One region of the Methylocystis echinoides genome, then DNA from elsewhere that is predicted to be linked to it. Evidence: predicted binding sites of a transcription regulator. Region 1 holds the regulator's gene; each other region holds the start of a gene.
The links. The regulator PhoB, encoded in region 1, activates phosphate uptake and scavenging genes when phosphate is short. The targets are predictions, from matches to a motif close to TGTCATNNANCTGTCAT.
Positions count from the first base shown of each region.

Region 2: RVU70_RS09820 (pyruvate kinase) is a predicted target of PhoB. The motif match lies at 2,218-2,234, and genes of this name have one in related genera.
Region 3: RVU70_RS17010 (DUF47 domain-containing protein) is a predicted target of PhoB. The motif match lies at 3,515-3,531, and genes of this name have one in related genera.

Region 1 is NZ_CP156084.1:1,398,331-1,403,865, forward strand. It holds gene pstS (phosphate ABC transporter substrate-binding protein PstS) at 1-88, shown strand, start outside; gene pstC (phosphate ABC transporter permease subunit PstC) at 246-1,235, shown strand; gene pstA (phosphate ABC transporter permease PstA) at 1,247-2,086, shown strand; gene pstB (phosphate ABC transporter ATP-binding protein PstB) at 2,086-2,868, shown strand; gene phoU (phosphate signaling complex protein PhoU) at 2,882-3,598, shown strand; gene phoB (phosphate regulon transcriptional regulator PhoB) at 3,595-4,341, shown strand; gene RVU70_RS06810 (GcrA family cell cycle regulator) at 4,369-4,911, opposite strand; gene RVU70_RS06815 (aspartate aminotransferase family protein) at 5,358-5,535, shown strand, end outside.
Region 2 is NZ_CP156084.1:2,007,920-2,013,454, forward strand. It holds gene RVU70_RS09815 (CorA family divalent cation transporter) at 1-356, opposite strand, end outside; gene RVU70_RS09820 (pyruvate kinase) at 627-2,096, opposite strand; gene RVU70_RS09825 (beta-galactosidase) at 2,335-4,305, shown strand; gene RVU70_RS09830 (TolC family protein) at 4,340-5,535, opposite strand, start outside.
Region 3 is NZ_CP156084.1:3,470,182-3,475,716, reverse strand. It holds gene RVU70_RS17040 (DegT/DnrJ/EryC1/StrS family aminotransferase) at 1-445, shown strand, start outside; gene RVU70_RS17035 (glycosyltransferase family A protein) at 466-1,461, shown strand; gene RVU70_RS17030 (acyltransferase) at 1,481-1,939, shown strand; gene RVU70_RS17025 (ETC complex I subunit) at 2,199-2,510, shown strand; tRNA gene RVU70_RS17020 (tRNA-Arg) at 2,524-2,600, shown strand; gene RVU70_RS17015 (DUF2865 domain-containing protein) at 2,711-3,463, shown strand; gene RVU70_RS17010 (DUF47 domain-containing protein) at 3,569-4,213, shown strand; gene RVU70_RS17005 (inorganic phosphate transporter) at 4,225-5,223, shown strand; gene RVU70_RS17000 (NUDIX hydrolase) at 5,220-5,535, shown strand, end outside.

The DNA of each region.
Region 1 (5,535 bases):
CCCCATGCCCAAGACCGTCGTCGAGCTCATCAAAAAGAGCTGGGGCGAGGTCAAGGGCGCGGACGGCAAGGCGCTCGCGGCGCATTGAGCCGAGCGCAGGCCGCGTTGCGGTCGGCGCGCAGGCGGTTCAAAACGGAGGCCGCCTGAAAGATGACAGACGCCGGCTGCGTTCAAGGGAGCCGGCGTCGGGAGTTGCAAAGACCATGACCGAACCCGTCTCGCGCGGCTCGAGTGGAGTGGACAACATGTCGGATGTCGCATTGGAGAGCGCTGTCGCCCGGCCCGCGGTCACCGACCGCGCCAAGGCCCTTGCCGGCATCGCGCTCCTCGACCGCATCTTCTTTCAAGTGACCCGCGCGGCGGCGGTCATCGTGCTCGTCATTCTGGGCGGCGTGATCCTGTCGCTGGTCCTTGGCTCGCTGCCAGCCCTGCAGGCCTTCGGGCCAGGCTTCCTGATCTCCCAGTCGTGGAACCCCGTCACCGAGAAATTCGGCGCGCTGCCGGCGATCTACGGCACGCTCGTCACGTCGGGCGTCGCCATGCTGATCGCCGTGCCGGTCGGACTGGGGATCGCGACCTTCCTGACCGAATTATGCCCCCACCGGCTACGGCGCCCGATCGGCATCGCGATCGAGCTTCTCGCGGGCATTCCGTCGATCATTTACGGCATCTGGGGCCTCTTCGTCTTCGCGCCTTTCGTTCAGACCTATGTGCAGCCCGGCCTGATCTCGCTTTTCAGCGACGTGCCGGTGCTCTCCTCGCTTTTCGCCGGCCCTCCCTATGGTATCGGCATGCTGACGGCGGGCTTCATCCTGGCGATCATGGTGCTGCCCTTCATCGCGTCGATCTCACGCGACGTCTTCGAAACCGTGCCGCCCGTTCTCAAGGAGGCGGCCGCCGGCATCGGCTGCACGACCTGGGAAATGATGCGCTATGTCGTCATCCCCTACACGCGCGTCGGCGTCATCGGCGGGGTGATGCTGGCGCTCGGGCGCGCGCTCGGCGAAACCATGGCGGTCACCTTCGTCATCGGCAACGCCCACAAGGTGTCGCCGTCGCTGCTCGCCCCCGGCACGACCATATCGGCGACCATCGCCAATGAATTCACCGAAGCCGTCGGCGACGTCTACACGTCGTCGCTCATCGCGCTCGGCCTCATCCTATTCCTTCTGACCTTCGTCGTGCTGGCGATCGCGCGTTACATGCTGATGCGCCTCGAACGCAAAGCGGCTTAAGGAGCAGCGCCATGTCGCTTTACGCCACGCGCCGCAAGCGGAATTCGCTGGCGACCAGCCTTGCCTGGGCGGCCGCTCTTTTTGGCATCGCCTGGCTTTTCCTCATCCTCGCGTCGCTGCTTTATGAAGGCCTGCGCGGGCTGTCGCTTGCGGTCTTCACCGAAATGACGCCGCCGCCGGGCAGCAAGGGCGGCCTGTTGAACGCCATCGCTGGATCGCTGGTCATGACCGCAATCGGCGTTGCGATCGGCACGCCGCTCGGCATGCTCGCCGGCACCTATATGGCGGAATATGGCCGTTACACCAAGCTCGCGATGGTCGTGCGGTTCATCAACGACATTCTGCTCAGCGCGCCGTCGATCGTGATCGGCCTCTTCGTCTATGAAGTCCTCGTGCATCCCATGGGGCACTTCTCGGGCGTCTCCGGGGCCGTCGCGCTCTCCCTGCTCGTCATCCCCGTCGTGTTGCGCACCACCGAGGACATGCTGCTGCTGGTGCCGGGATCGATGCGCGAGGCGGCCGCCGCGCTCGGCGCGCCACGCTCCCATGTCGTCGCGCATGTCGCCTATCGCGCCGCCAAGGCGGGCTTGGTGACGGGCGTGCTGCTCGCGGTGGCGCGCGTCTCCGGCGAAACCGCGCCGCTGCTCTTCACCGCGCTCAACAATCAGTTCTGGAGCAGCGATCTCCTGGCGCCGATGGCGAGCCTCCCGGTCGTCATCTTCCAGTTCGCTTTGTCGCCCTACAAAGACTGGCAGCAGCTCGCCTGGACCGGCGCGCTGCTGATCACCGCCGCCGTCCTCGCTCTCTCGATCACAGCCCGCGCGCTCAGCGCCGGTCGGAGAAAATCGTGATGAACGCCCCCGCACAGGTCAAAGAACACGCCGCCAAGATTTCGGTCCAGGGCCTGGATTTCTTTTACGGCGCGTCAAAGGCGCTGAAATCCATTTCGCTGCCGCTGCAGACGCATAAGGTCACGGCCTTCATCGGTCCCTCTGGCTGCGGAAAGTCGACGCTGCTGCGGGTCTTAAACCGCATGTACGACCTCTACCCCGGCCAACGCGCCGAGGGCGAGGTGCTGCTCGACGGCGAGAATATTCTCGATCCGGCGATCGACATCAATGCGCTGCGCGCGCGCGTCGGCATGATCTTCCAGAAGCCGACGCCCTTCCCGATGTCGATCTATGAGAACATCGCCTTCGGCGTTCGCCTTTACGAGAAATTGTCGCGCGCCGACATGGACCAGCGCGTCGAGGAAGCCTTGCGCGGCGCGGCGCTCTGGGACGAGGTGAAGGACAAGCTGCACACGAGCGGGCTCGGGCTTTCGGGCGGCCAGCAGCAGCGCCTGTGCATCGCGCGCAGCGTCGCCGTGCAGCCGGAGGTGATCCTCTTCGACGAGCCCTGCTCCGCCCTCGACCCGATCTCCACGGCCAAAGTGGAGGAGCTCATCGAGGAGCTCGCCAACGACTATACGATCGCCATCGTCACCCACAACATGCAGCAGGCCGTGCGCGTCTCCGACTATACGGCCTTCATGTATCTCGGCGAGCTCGTCGAATTCGGCGACACCGACGAGGTCTTCAACAAGCCGCGCGAAAAGCGCACCCAGGATTACATCACCGGCCGCTTCGGGTGAGGAAGGACATCGCATGAGCGAACATATCGTCAAGTCCTACGACCGCGATCTCGAGGCGCTGGGCCGCCGTATTTCCGAGATGGGCGGCGTCGCCGAGAAGATGCTGGCGGAGGCCATGGACGCTTTGTCGATGCTCGACGTCGACCTGGCCCAGCGCGTCGTCGCGAGCGACGCGCGCCTCGACATTCTCCAGCGCGAGATCGAAGAGAACGCCGTGCTGACGATCGCGCGGCGCCAGCCTCTGGCGGTCGATCTGCGCGAATGCATCGCCGCGATCCGCATTTCCGGCGACATCGAGCGGATCGGCGATCTCGCGAAGAACATCGCCAAGCGCACGCTGAAGATCGCCACCGAAGCGCGGCTGCCGCGCGCCATTGTCGGCTTGCGGTCGATGCACGAGGTCGCGGCGACGCAGCTCAAGGACGCGCTCGACGCCTATGCGCTGCGCGACGTGGAGCGCGCCCGCGCGGTGTGGGAGAACGACGCCGATCTCGACGCGCTGGAAGACAGCGTGTTCCGCGACCTCTTGACCTTCATGATGGAGGACCCGCGCAACATCTCCTTTTGCACGCATCTCCTCTTCTGCTCGAAGAACCTCGAACGCATCGGCGACCACACGACCAATATTTCGGAGACGGTCGTCTATCTCGCCACCGGCGAAAGCCTGCCGATGGAGCGGCCGAAATCCCGCATCGGCCTCCGCGGATCGGAACAAGACGTCGCGCAATGAACGAAACCATTATTCAAACCCTTCCCCGCGAAGGCCGGGCCGATCGCCCGCCGCGCATTCTCGTTGTCGAGGACGAGGTCCCGCTCGCCACGCTGCTCGTCTATAATCTCGAAGCTGAAGGCTATCAGGTCGAGCATGTCGACAATGGCGACGAGGCGGAACTGCGCATTGCGGAATCGCCGCCCGACCTTCTGCTGCTCGACTGGATGCTGCCCGGCGTCTCGGGTCTCGAAATCTGCCGGCGGCTGCGCGCCCGCGACGTCGCCCGCGACATGCCGATCATCATGCTGACCGCGCGCGGCGAAGAGGGCGAACGCGTGCGGGGCCTGTCGGTCGGCGCGGACGACTATGTCGTGAAGCCCTTCTCGACGCCCGAACTGATGGCCCGCGTGCGCGCGCTGTTGCGACGCGCCCGGCCGGAGCGCGTCGCCTCGCGGCTGACGGCGGGGGACATCGACCTCGACCGCGAAACGCGTCGGGTGCGCCGCTCGGGCCGCGAGATCCATCTCGGCCCGACCGAGTTCCGCCTGCTGGAATATCTGATGGAGAAGCCCGGCCGCGTGTTCACGCGGGCGCAGTTGCTCGACAGCGTCTGGGGCATGTCGGCTGAAATCGACGAGCGCACGGTCGACGTCCATGTCGGGCGCCTGCGCAAGGCGCTCATCCGCGGGCGGGAGAAGGATCCGATCCGCACCGTGCGCGGTTCGGGCTATTCCTTCGACGAGACCTTCGGCCGCGAGTGAAGGCCGGACCGCCGAACTCGGGAAGGATTACGCGAAGCGCGGGGCCTTGAGATCGCGGGCGCGGCGGCGATCCTGCGCCGGCTGATAGGCGACGCGCGCATGATGGGCGCAATAGGGGCCGGCGCCGATCGGCGACTTCGCCCCGCAGAAGCGGAAATCCGGCGTCGTCGGATCGCCCATCGGCCAGCGGCACATGGATTCGCGCAACTCCATCAGCGTGACGCGCTCCGACATGGGAATGACGACCTCCTCGGCCTCCGGCGCGACGCGGGCGACGACCATGGCCTGCGGCGCAAAGGCCAGGGCGACATTGCCATGGACCGCGTGGCCCCCGGCGCGCGGCGCGGCGACGACCGGGGCGGTCGCCGGCTGGCGGGCCGTCCCCTTCGCCGCGCGCGGGCGCTGCGCGGCCGCTGTCTTGGCGCGTTCGGCGAGGCCGAGGCGGTGAATCTTGCCAATGACCGCGTTGCGCGTGATGCCGGGGCCCAGCTCGGCGGCCACCTGGCTCGCGCTGAGGCCGTCGCTCCAAAGCTTGCGCAACAGATCGACTCTTTCCTCGGTCCAAGACATAATTTGACCTCCAAGCGGTCGATTCGAACGCGCCGCCGACGGAATCCACCATCCGTCGCTGCGCCGGGATCTCCGGCGGCGATGAGACGCGCATCGAGACTCGAGAAGCGCCCTGCGGCTTTGAAAAACGCGTCCGCAACGGCGAAAACTGACCATCCTTTTGAATCACGGGTCCGAGTCGCTGGCAAGCAGAAGGGGGCGTTCTCAACAGGCTTTCATGCGCTTTCGCGCGCCGGTGTGGCCCAGGCGACTCACTTGCGCGCTTTTTTCGAGGAAAATCGACTGTAAAGTCTCCGGCCCAGGCAAGGCCTCGCCCCTGCGGCAGGATTTGACCGAAGCCGCCCGCGCGCATAAAATCAAAGTCTCGGATTGCCGCCCTCAAAAAGGGCGGCGCTTTGTTTTTGGGGTCCGGCCGCGGGCCGCTCCCGAGGGCTTGGAGCTTGACGTTGACTTCTGCGCTCTATCCGACCTATGCGCGGGCCGATATCGCCTTCACGGGGGGCGAAGGCCCATGGCTCTTCGCTGAGAACGGCGACCGTTACCTGGATTTCGCTTCCGGCGTCGCGGTCCTGTCGCTCGGCCATGAGCATCCGCATCTGGTCGCGACGCTGAAGGCGGCGGCCG
Region 2 (5,535 bases), 610 kb from region 1:
CTTTCGCCGAACGCGAAGCGAAGAAAATCCGTGCGAGAAGCGGGTCCGGCCAGCGTGCGCTCATGATCGAGCAAAGCCCCACTGGCCAAGCCGTCCGCGTATTCGAGATATTGGTGGTCGACCGCTGCGCAAAGCGCCGCACGAGCGTTATCCGATAGCGACGCAATCTGGTTGATGCAGGGCCTCGCGCGGACATCCGCGAGGTCCATATGCAGCCAGACGAAACCTTCAGTCGGGACGTGAAACGCCGCCGGCTCTTCCGCCCGGCGAATCAGGAAGCCTTGCTCGTCGAAGCGCATCATCCACAAGGCGCCGGGGATGAGTGAATCCGGAAGGATAGCTGTCGTATCTTTCATTGGGCTTTAATTCCACAGGAACCCAAGCCACGCAAAAAGAGCTTCTCCGGAGCGCCGGAGACCAGAGGCAGGGGATATGGCGCGTTCAAAGGGCCTCAAAAGGCGGACAAGGCCTCAAAGCCGTCGATCCCGAAAATCGATCACGGCGTTGCGCCGTCTCTCTCTGCAGGCCTGCGAGGCATAGACCGGTCTACTGAAAATGGTCAGGATGACAGTTTGATGACGCCGCTCTCTTCTGCGGAGGCGAGGCGCGAATCGAGCGACGCGCCTTCAGGACCAGGCGCGGAGCCTCGCGAGCCAAGGAAACTTCTTCGTATGATGGCGTTCCATGCGGTCGAGGATCCCGCGAAGAAAGCGGACGCCCTCGGGCAGGTAGTCGCCCTTGTTGAGCATGACGCAATCGGCCTGCTGCGACATGGCGGCGTCGGTTGTCTCGGCGCGGCTCGTCACGCCTTCGTGCACCAGCTGATCGAGAACCTGAGTGGCCCAAATTACGGGAACGTGCGCCGCTTCGCACAGCCAGACGATCTCTTCCTGCATCTCGGAAAGACGCGCGAAGCCGACTTCAACGGCCAGATCCCCCCGCGCGATCATCACGGCGGTCGGGTGGGTCGCCGCGGCTTGGGCGATGAGCTGTGGAAGATTGCGCACAGCAAGCGGCGTCTCGATCTTCAGCACGAGCGCTTGCGGCGGTTCTTCGCCACGGCGCGCAGCAAGCTGCATCTGGAACAGCTTCACTTCTTCCGGCCGCTGAACAAAAGACAAGCCGACGAGATCTGCATGACGCGCCACGAATGGCAGATCGGCGACGTCCTTCGCCGTCAGCGGCCCAAGGTTCAAATCGGTGGCGGGGAAGTTTACTCCCTTGTCCTGTTTCAGTCTGAGACCTTTCGCCCTGGCGGCGACAATCTCGAGTTCGACGCCATCGGCGCCCTCGACGGCAATGACCTGGCCGACCGCCTTTCCGTCGTCGAACGCGATTTCCGAGCCGGGCCTGAGCTGCGAAATGACTTCCGGCATGTTGATGGAGAATGAAACAGGGCCGCGGCCGCTTTCGATGCGTCGGACCAGGCGGAGCCGCTCGCCCGGGCGCAAGCGGTATTTTTCGGGCGCCCGCACCTGCGCGACCCGCAGCTTCGGCCCAGCAATGTCCATCAAAATCCGGCAGGGGCGGGCAAGACGTTGTGAGGCTGTGCGCACATTTTCGATCATCCGCTCCCATGCCGGCTCATCGTCGTGGGCGCAGTTGATTCTGGCGCAATCCATCCCCGCTTGCAGCAGACTTTCAACGAGATGGCGATCCTTCGCGGCCTCGCGCGGCAAGGTGGCCATGATGCGCGTGCGGCGCCGATCGCCCGCCTCTCCAAAGACCGCCGCGCAAGCGCGGCTGAGCGCGTCTTCGCCCATGCGCCGCGCGGCGGCCGGGGGGTAGGCGCCGTCCTCGCCGCTGAGGCGCCGCAATGTCGTCAGCAACGCATCCAGGGCGAGCAACACATCCGCTTCGCTGCGGCCGAGCGATGAAAGGCCATAGGCAGAGAGCCGCACCTGCAGCTCGCCGAGATCATGGCTGCGCAAGGCGAGATAATGCGCCAAATTCTCCAGCCGGTCGCATGGCGACGCGGTTTGGCTCCATTGCGCCAACCGCGTCGTCGCTCCGCGCGCGACGTCCTGGCGCAAAGCCGCCACCTCATCTCGCAGCCGGCGCAGATCCGCCGCGGACTCATCGCATAAGGGCGTCATCGAGCTCGATCTTGTTCTTTCGTCACAGGAGCCATCAATTGCATTTGTACGACGGTTTCGTTACCGGTTGCAGAAGGTTGATCGCTCGAGCCCGGTCTCTCTTCGTCCCGCTGGCGCGCGGTGTCATCGACATTTCATGAGGCGCATCTAGTTGCCGCGCCCGAAACGGCGGCGTCGACCAATGAATGCTTTTCAACCAGGACTCGACGCCCGCACGCAGCTCGCTTGACTAGGCAATATGACACATCCCCGACTCGGCGTCTGTTATTATCCTGAGCACTGGCCTGAAACCTATTGGCGCGCCGATGCGCGCAGGATGAAGGATCTTGGGATCGATATCGTGAGGATCGGCGAGTTCGCCTGGACGCGTCTCGAGCCGAGCGAAGGAGCCTATGACTTCGGCTGGCTGGAACGCGCCATCGAAGTTCTTGAAGAAGCGGGCCTGAAAGTGGCGTTGGGCACGCCCACGGCGACCCCGCCTCGATGGCTCGTCGAGAAAATGCCGGACATGCTCGCCGTCGATCGCGACGGTAGACCGCGAAAATTCGGTTCGCGACGCCATTATTGTTTCAGTCACGCGGGCTATTTGGAATCATGCGCCCGCATCGTGACCGCTCTTGGCGAAAAATTCGGCCGACATTCGGCGATCGTCGCCTGGCAGATCGACAATGAGTTCGGCTGCCACGATACCGTCGAAAGCTATTCGGCGGCGGCGCGCGCCGCCTTCCGTAAGTGGTGTCGACGCAAGCACCAAACGATCGAGGCGCTCAATCAGGCGTGGGGAAATGTGTTCTGGTCGATGGAGCTCTCGAGCTTCGATGACGTCGACCTGCCGAATCTGACGGTGACCGACGCGAACCCGGCGCATCGCATGGATTTCCAACGCTTCTCGTCGGATCAGGTGGCGGCGTTCAACAAACGGCAAGTCGAGATCGTTCGAAAATATTCGCCGGGACGTCTGGTTTTACATAATTTCATGGGCTCCTTCACCGCCTTCGATCACTACAAGGTCGCCCGAGATCTCGATGCGGCGGCCTGGGACAGTTATCCTCTCGGCTTCCTGGAACGCAGCCTCAACGATGAGGATTTCAAGCTGCGCTACATGCGCGTCGGCGATCCGGATTACCAGGCGTTCCATCATGATCTCTATCGTGGTTGTGGATGCGGCCGCTTTTGGGTCATGGAACAGCAGCCGGGCGCTGTGAACTGGGCTCCGTGGAATCCCGCGCCGGCGGAAGGCGCGGTCCGGCTCTGGTCACACGAGGCCTTTGCGGCGGGCGCGGAGGTGGTCAGCTATTTCCGTTGGCGGCAGGCGCCTTTCGCCCAGGAACAAATGCACGAGGGGCTATTGTTGCCGAACAGCGCCCCGGCGCCGGCCTTCGCAGAAGTCAAACGCGTCGCGGAAGAGATCCGAAAGTTAGGATTGATCCTGCAAACGCCCCGCGCGGATGTCGCCCTCATATTCGATTACGAGAGCGCCTGGGCCTGGGATATCGAGCCGCAAGGGCAGGACTTTTCTTACTCGGAGCTGGTGTTCGCCTTTTACCGCGGGCTGCGGAGGGCCGGGCTTTCCCTCGACGTGGTTCCGCCTTGCGCGGACGCGGTCGCAGATCGCAAATTCGTGTTGGCCCCGGGGCTTTTTTGTGCAGACGACGCGCTTGTGCGCGCCTTGCAGCGATCTGACGCCGTCTGTCTTGTCGGTCCGCGGTCGGGCTCCAAGACGGTCGATTTCCAGATCCCCGGGAACCTTCCGCCAGGAGCGTTTGGACAACTTGTCGACGTCACGGTCGAGCGCGTGGAAAGCTTGCGTCCCGGCGCGTTTGTCGCCGTCGAGAACGGGGCGGGCGCGCTCATCCGCTGGTCGGAGGCGCTCGTCCTCGGGAACGAGGCCAGCGTTGAGCTGCGCGGGGTCGATGGACGAGCGGTTCTGGCGAGACGCGGAAACCGTTTTTATCTCGCGGGCTGGCCGGACGCGGCTTTGCTCGATGAGGTCTTGCGGCGCTGTCTCGACTGCGCGTCGGTGGACGGGGCGCTTTCGCATCCCGATATTCGCGTCCGGGATAACGGACCCTTGCGCCACATCTTCAATTATGGACCCGAAGCGGTGGATATCGGGTCACTGTTGCAAGGTCGGGACCTCCTTTTGGGAGACGTCGTTCTGGAGCCCTGCGGGGTAGCGATCTGCCGGCTTCCCAATGCGATAACGTAAAGGTCGCGCGACGCTGGGGCGTCCTGCCGCCCCCTTACGGCGGCGGCCTCTCTCCTGTATCGAGACGACCGAGCGTCGCAGCAAGCGTGTAGGTCAAACGGTCTCGCTCATATTCGAGATTGACCTGGGCGACGCGCGCCTCCGTCCATTCCGCCTGTACGTTGAGCACGTCGATGACTGTGCGCAGTCCTGCGTCCCGTTCGACCTTGTAGCCGTCGACGACGCGCTTGATTTCGGACGCGCGTTGCCGCGCCTGCGCGATTTGGGCGGTCGTTGCTCGGCGCGCTTGAAACAGGGCCTGATTGGCCGCGACGAGCTGACGCTCGAGATCGAGACTTTCGAAGCGCTTTCTCGTGGCGAGAGCCTTTGCTGCGCTGACGCCGGAGAAGGCGCCCGGTTCATAGATCGGGATCAAGAGTTGAAGTCTGACGGACGTGTCGCGGATTCGGTTTTGGATTTGCGAAAGATTGGTTTGGTCGGTGCGCGAGGCAATGAGATTGAGCTGCGGCAGCAGCGGCGCGTAAGCGGTCTTGGCGAGATACTCCGCCGCTTCTGCGCCGAGTTGGGCCGCGCGTATCTTCGGGCTTTGGGCGAGCGTCGCCTGGCGCAGGGCATCCGCCGTGTCGGGAAGGGCGCCGCTGGGAATCAGAGGTCGCTCGAGGCTCGCGATATTCGCTTGCGTCAAGCGCTGCAGCTCTATCTCCGAGGCCGAAAGCGCCGCTCTCGCGCCTTCGAGCGCGACAAGGCCGGCCTGGACCCGCGATTCCGCAAGCGCGAAATCAGCGCGCGTCGCATCGCGCACGGCGTATTGCACGCCGACACGCTTCGAAATCGCCGTGAGGTCGTTCACGAGCTCTCGACGGAGCGCGACGGTCTTGCGGTCTCTCAGAACGGCGAGATAGGCGTTGGCCGTGTCGAGAAGGACCTGCTGTCGCTTGTCGATGTTGAGATATACGCCTTCGCGCAAGGCGCTCTTCGCAGCCTGCAGATCGTTGAAGCGCTTCAGCCCGTCGAGGATCGGAAACGAGAGCTGGAGGCCGTAAACATTGGGATCCCGCCGCGCCATCGTGTCGATGCCGCCATAGTAGGAATTGGTGATCGACGAATAGTCCGGCAGATAATCGATCTTGCCGCCGAGGATCAGATCGTGCTCCCAGGTGACGCGCGGCAGAAAGGCTTCATAGGCCCCGCGGAGCTTTGCTCTGACGGCGTTCTGCCGCTCGTCGTCGC
Region 3 (5,535 bases), 1.7 Mb from region 1:
GAACCTCGAGAAGGGTATGAACAGCCGCCTCGACCCGCTTCAGGCGGCCATCCTGCGGGTCAAGCTTCCCTATCTCGACGCGTGGAACGGCCGCCGCCAGGAGATCGCCCAGCGTTACGAGGCGGGCCTCGCGGGTCTGCCGATCGGCCTGCCCTCGAGCGCGCCGGGCATGACTCACGCCTGGCATCTTTATGTCGTCACCTCGCCGAAGCGCGACCTCTTGCAGGAACGGCTCGCGACAAGCGGCGTAGGGACGCTCGTGCATTACCCCATTCCGCCGTTTCGGCAGCAAGCCTATGGCGAGATGGCTCCCCTTGCGCAGAAATGGCCGGTCGCCGACCGCCTTGCAAAGGAAGCGCTAAGTCTGCCCATGGGACCGCATCTGAGCTTCGACGATGTCGACCGGGTCATCGTCGCACTGCGCGCGGCCGTCGCGGAAAGCTGAAGAAGGGCGCCAGAGCACAGATGAAATCCGTCTCCATTCTCATCCCGGCCTACAAGCCGTCGCATTTCCGCATGTGCCTGACGAGCGCCATCGCCCAGAGCTGGGAGAACAGGGAGATCATCGTTTCGGACGATTGCCCGACCGACGCCATTCAAAACATCGTCTCGGAGTTCAGCGCGCATGTGACCTATCTGCGCAATCCGAAACCGGGCTGCTGGGGGATCAACAATCTGCAGCATCTCATGTCGGTCGCGCAGGGCGATTACATCAAGTTCCTCTTCGACGACGATATTCTGCACCCGTTTTGCACCCAGTATCTCGTGGAGGCGCTGGAGGCGGCGTCCGACAGGAACGCGACGCTCGCCTTTTCGCCCCGCCGAACCATCGATAATGAAAATCACCCCATCGAGCTCATCAACCCCTTCGGGATCGCGTCGACGACGGTCATCGACGGTCGCGACATCCTCCGGCAAATGGCGCGGACTCTGCTGAACCAGATCGGAGAGTTCACCACCGTGCTGTTCAGGAAGCAGGATCTCGTCGAGCCGGACGGAAGCGTCGCCTTCATGACAATCGACGGGACGCTGTGTCCCGGCCTCGCCGACGTCGCCGTCTTCGCCCATCTCTGCGCGAAGGGGAATGCCGTCGTTACGCCCGATACGCTGTCTTATTTCCGCGTCCATCCCGCCTCGAACAGCAATCCGGACAAGAACGGCAACTGGCCCAATCTGATCACCGATTGGCGCCTGGTCATCGACCTCGCCGCCAGGAAGGGCGTCATCGACGCCGCCGAACTCTACGCCGCCTACGCGCATCTCGTTGGCCACATAAAAGCCTGGCGTCACGCCTATCCGGAATTCGGCGCGGCCTTCGATCGGGCTCTGACGGATATTGCCGTCGCGGCCCCGACGCTTGCGATCAGCCCGAAGGCGCAAAGCGCATTGGCGGCCGCGGCCCGCGGCTCGGAGGCGCAACGCAAGGGCTTCCTGTCGAGATTGCGCGACATCGTCCCCTGACGTTTTAGAGCGTGCCCGCATGTTCATCCATCCCTTGTCCGATTGTCAGTCCGTCTCGATCGGCCCCGGCAGCCGAATCTGGCAGTTCTGCGTCATCCTTCCGGGCGCGCGCATTGGGGCCGGCTGCAACGTCAACGCCCACTGCTTCGTCGAGAACGACGTGGTGATCGGCGACAATGTGACGGTAAAAAGCGGCGTCTATCTCTGGGACGGCGTGCGGCTCGAGGACAATGTCTTCGTCGGCCCGAACGTCACCTTCACCAATGACATGTTCCCGCGCTCCAAGGCCTATCCCGAGAAATTCGCCCGGACGATCGTCCGGCGCGGCGCCTCGATCGGCGCTGGCGCGACCATATTGCCGGGCGTGGAGATTGGCGAAGAGGCGATGGTCGGCGCCGGAACCGTCGTTTCCAGCAATGTGCCGCCGCGGGCGGTCGTCGTCGGCAATCCGATGCGCATTTTGCGTTACCTGGATTGACGCTTTAGCTCGGACGGCGCGGGGCGGGGCGCCTTTTGACTTCATCGGCGGTCGCCCCCTAGAGTCCGTGAGAGGCCGCCGATGTCCGGCTCCCTGCGGCAGGTCACGTTGGCGCCGTAAGGCGGGCGCATGATGCGCGAACGAAAATCCGGTTGAAAAATCTCCTCGGCTGATTACGAAGGAGGCGAGAGTTTTCGCCTTTGACGGGGCAATGACCGAAGCGGCGTCGGCCGCTCCTTCGGGGAAACAAGAGGTTGAAATGACGGCTCGCATCTATCGTCAGTCGCCGAGCGTGACCCAGTCCGGTCCGGGACCGGAGAAGCCCTGGCGTCTCGTGTTCGACCCCGAACTGCCGCGCTCCATCGAACCGCTGATGGGCTGGACCAGCTCGGGGGACATGAAACAGCAGATCCGCTTGCGTTTCGCCACCAAGGAGGAGGCGGTGGCCTACGCCGAGCGCGCGGGCCTTCCCTATCGGGTCGAGGAGCCCAAGCCCGACAACGCGTCCCGCCGCACCGCGTCTTACGCGGACAATTTCAAGACGACCCGCATCGGTTTGTGGACGCATTGAGAGACGCCCTCCTGGCCCCGTAGCTCAGCCGGATAGAGCAACCGCCTTCTAAGCGGTAGGTCGCAGGTTCGAATCCTGCCGGGGTCGCCAGCGTGATTCGCGCCGTCGCCGCCGCCGTGGGCGAGGGCGGAGAACAGGGACGGCGCGCCTATCCGCGAAGGATCGACGCCTGCGGTCCAGATTGGAAGGGAAGGGCGAGGATGCAGCTTCGTGTCGCGGTCTCCATCGTCGCCTTGGGGCTTGCGCTTGTCCTGGCTCCCGCGCCGGGCGAAGCGCAGGGACTGCTCGAATTCCTTTTCGGACCCGCTCCGACGCCGCAGCAGGCTGCGCCGGCGCCGGCGCCTCGCCGCGCCAGGGTGCAGGGGACGGTCGGCTTCGCCAAGCGGGAGGGGGCGCCGGCCGGCTCGGGCTTTGCATCCGATCCGAGGGCCGGCGGCTTTTGCGTGCGAACCTGCGACGGCTACTTTTTTCCGCTGATCAAATCGACCCGCGCGACGCGCCAGCAGTCGTGCGAACTCGCCTGTCCCTCGGCCGAGATGGACGTTTACGACGGCTCGACGATCGAGAGCGCGCGCAACCGCAAGGGACAGCGCTATTCGGCGATGCCGCGCGCCTTCGCCTTCCGCGACCGCGCGTCGGGCGCCTGCGCCTGCAACGACCCCAGAACCTCCGAGGCCTATTTCGAACGAACGGCGAAGGACGATCCGACTCTGCAGAACGGCGACATTCTCGTGGAGACGGACGGCGCCCTCGTCTACAGCGGCTCGAAACTCGTGCCGCTCAGCGCCGCCGCCATGTCGTCCAATGCGCGCGATCGGCTGCGCGCCATGCTCCGCCGCAACCCGGCGGCGACGCCCGCCCTCACTGGGACCATCGCGCCGGCGCCGCCCGCGCTCGAGGTCAGCAAGGACGATCCGACGGGGAGCACGGCCCCGCAGCAGGCGACGCCCTAAAATTCCGGCTTTACAGAGAGCCGGGGCGCGGCTATCCCGCCAGGGCCTTTCATGACAGTTTTGTGACGGGCGAATTCACGAGCCCCAGTCGGGCGGAGGGCGCAAATGCTGTCTTGGTTTCAGGCGCTGATGCCGCGCGAAGAAGGTTTCTTCGACCTCTTCGAACGACATGCGGAGACCCTCGTCGCGGGGGCCGGGGCGCTGCGCCAGTTGCTCGACGGCGGGAACGGCTATCTGGGCTGCTGCCAGGAAATCCGCCGGCAGGAACACGCCGCCGACGACATCACCCGCGAGGTGCTGCTCGCCGTCCGCCGCACCTTCATCACGCCTTTCGACCGCAGCGACATTCGCGACCTCATCGTGGCGATGGACGACACCATCGACCAGATGCACCAGACGGCGAAAGCCACGCAGCTCTACGAATTCCACGAATTCGACGCCTCGATGCGGCGCATCGGCGACATCATTGTCCAATCGGCCGAAATGACGCGGGACGCGCTGCCGCTGCTGCGCGCGATGCGTCAGAACGCCGCCAAGCTCAACGCCTTCAGCGAGGAGATCACCCGCATCGAGGACGAAGCCGACGCCCTGCACGACCAGGGGCTCAAGGAGCTGTTTCGCCTGCATCGCACGAGCGATCCCATGGCGTTTGTCGTCGGCTCGGAGATTTATGGCCACCTCGAAAAGGTGGTCGACGGGTTTGAGGATGTCGCCAATCGGGTGACCGGCATCGTCATCGAGCACAGCTGAGGAGACGAGGCGTGGCCGAGCTCCCGCTCTCCCTCTTCGCGCTCATCGGCGTCGCGCTGGCTTTCGACTTTCTCAACGGCTTGCACGACGCCGCCAATTCCATCGCCACCATCGTCTCGACGCGCGTGCTGCGGCCGCACTACGCCGTGTTCTGGGCGGCGTTTTTCAACTTCGTGGCGTTTCTGTTCTTCGGCCTCCATGTTGCGCAGACGGTCGGGGCCGGCATCATCTCGCCGCAGATCGTCGACGATAAGGTGATCTTCGGCGCGCTGATGGGAGCCATCTCCTGGAACCTCATCACCTGGGCCCTCGGCATCCCCTCGTCGAGCTCGCATGCGCTGGTCGGCGGCCTCGTCGGCGCGGGCGTCGCCAAGACCGGAACGAGCGCCATCGTCTGGAGCGGCCTCATCAAGACCGGCTCGGCCATTGTGCTTTCGCCGGCGCTCGGCTTCGTGCTGGCGCTGCTGCTGATCCTCGCCGTCTCGTGGATTTTCGTGCGCAGCTCGCCGCTTGCGGTGGATACGCTGTTTCGCTCCCTGCAATTTCTTTCTGCTTCGCTTTACTCGCTCGGGCACGGCGGCAATGATGCCCAGAAGACGATGGGCGTCATCGCCGTGCTGCTTTATTCGCACGGCGTCTATGGCGGCGAGTTCCATGTCCCGTTCTGGGTGGTCCTGACGTGCCAGGCGGCGATGGGGCTGGGCACGCTCTTCGGCGGCTGGCGGATCGTGCACACCATGGGCTCCAAGATCACCCGGCTGACTCCAATGCAAGGCTTCTGCGCCGAGACTGGCGGCGCGATCACCCTATTTCTCGCCACGGGTCTCGGCATTCCGGTGTCGACGACGCACACCATCACCGGCGCGATCGTCGGCGTCGGCGCGGCGCGGCGGGTCTCGGCGGTCAGGTGGAGCGTCGCCAAGGATATCGTCGTGGCCTGGATCGTAACCATGCCGATGTCGGCTTTCATCGCCGCGGCTTTCTACACCGGCGCGAGATTCTTTGGATGAAGCAGGCGAAGAAGGCGCCGAAAGCAAAGAAAAAGAGCGACCGGCCTTTAACGCCCCGTCTCCAATACGCAGCCCTGCCGTGGCGCGTGACGGAGGAGCATGGCGTCGAAATCCTCCTCGCCACCTCGCGCGACACGAAACGCTGGGTCATTCCCAAAGGCTGGCCGATGAAGGGCCGCAAGCCCCATATCGTCGCCGCCATCGAGGCGCAGCAGGAGGCGGGCCTTCACGGCAAGGTCGAGAAATCCAAGCTCGGCGAGTTCGAATATGAAAAGCGGATGAAAGGCGGCGGCTTCGTCGACTGCCGCGTCG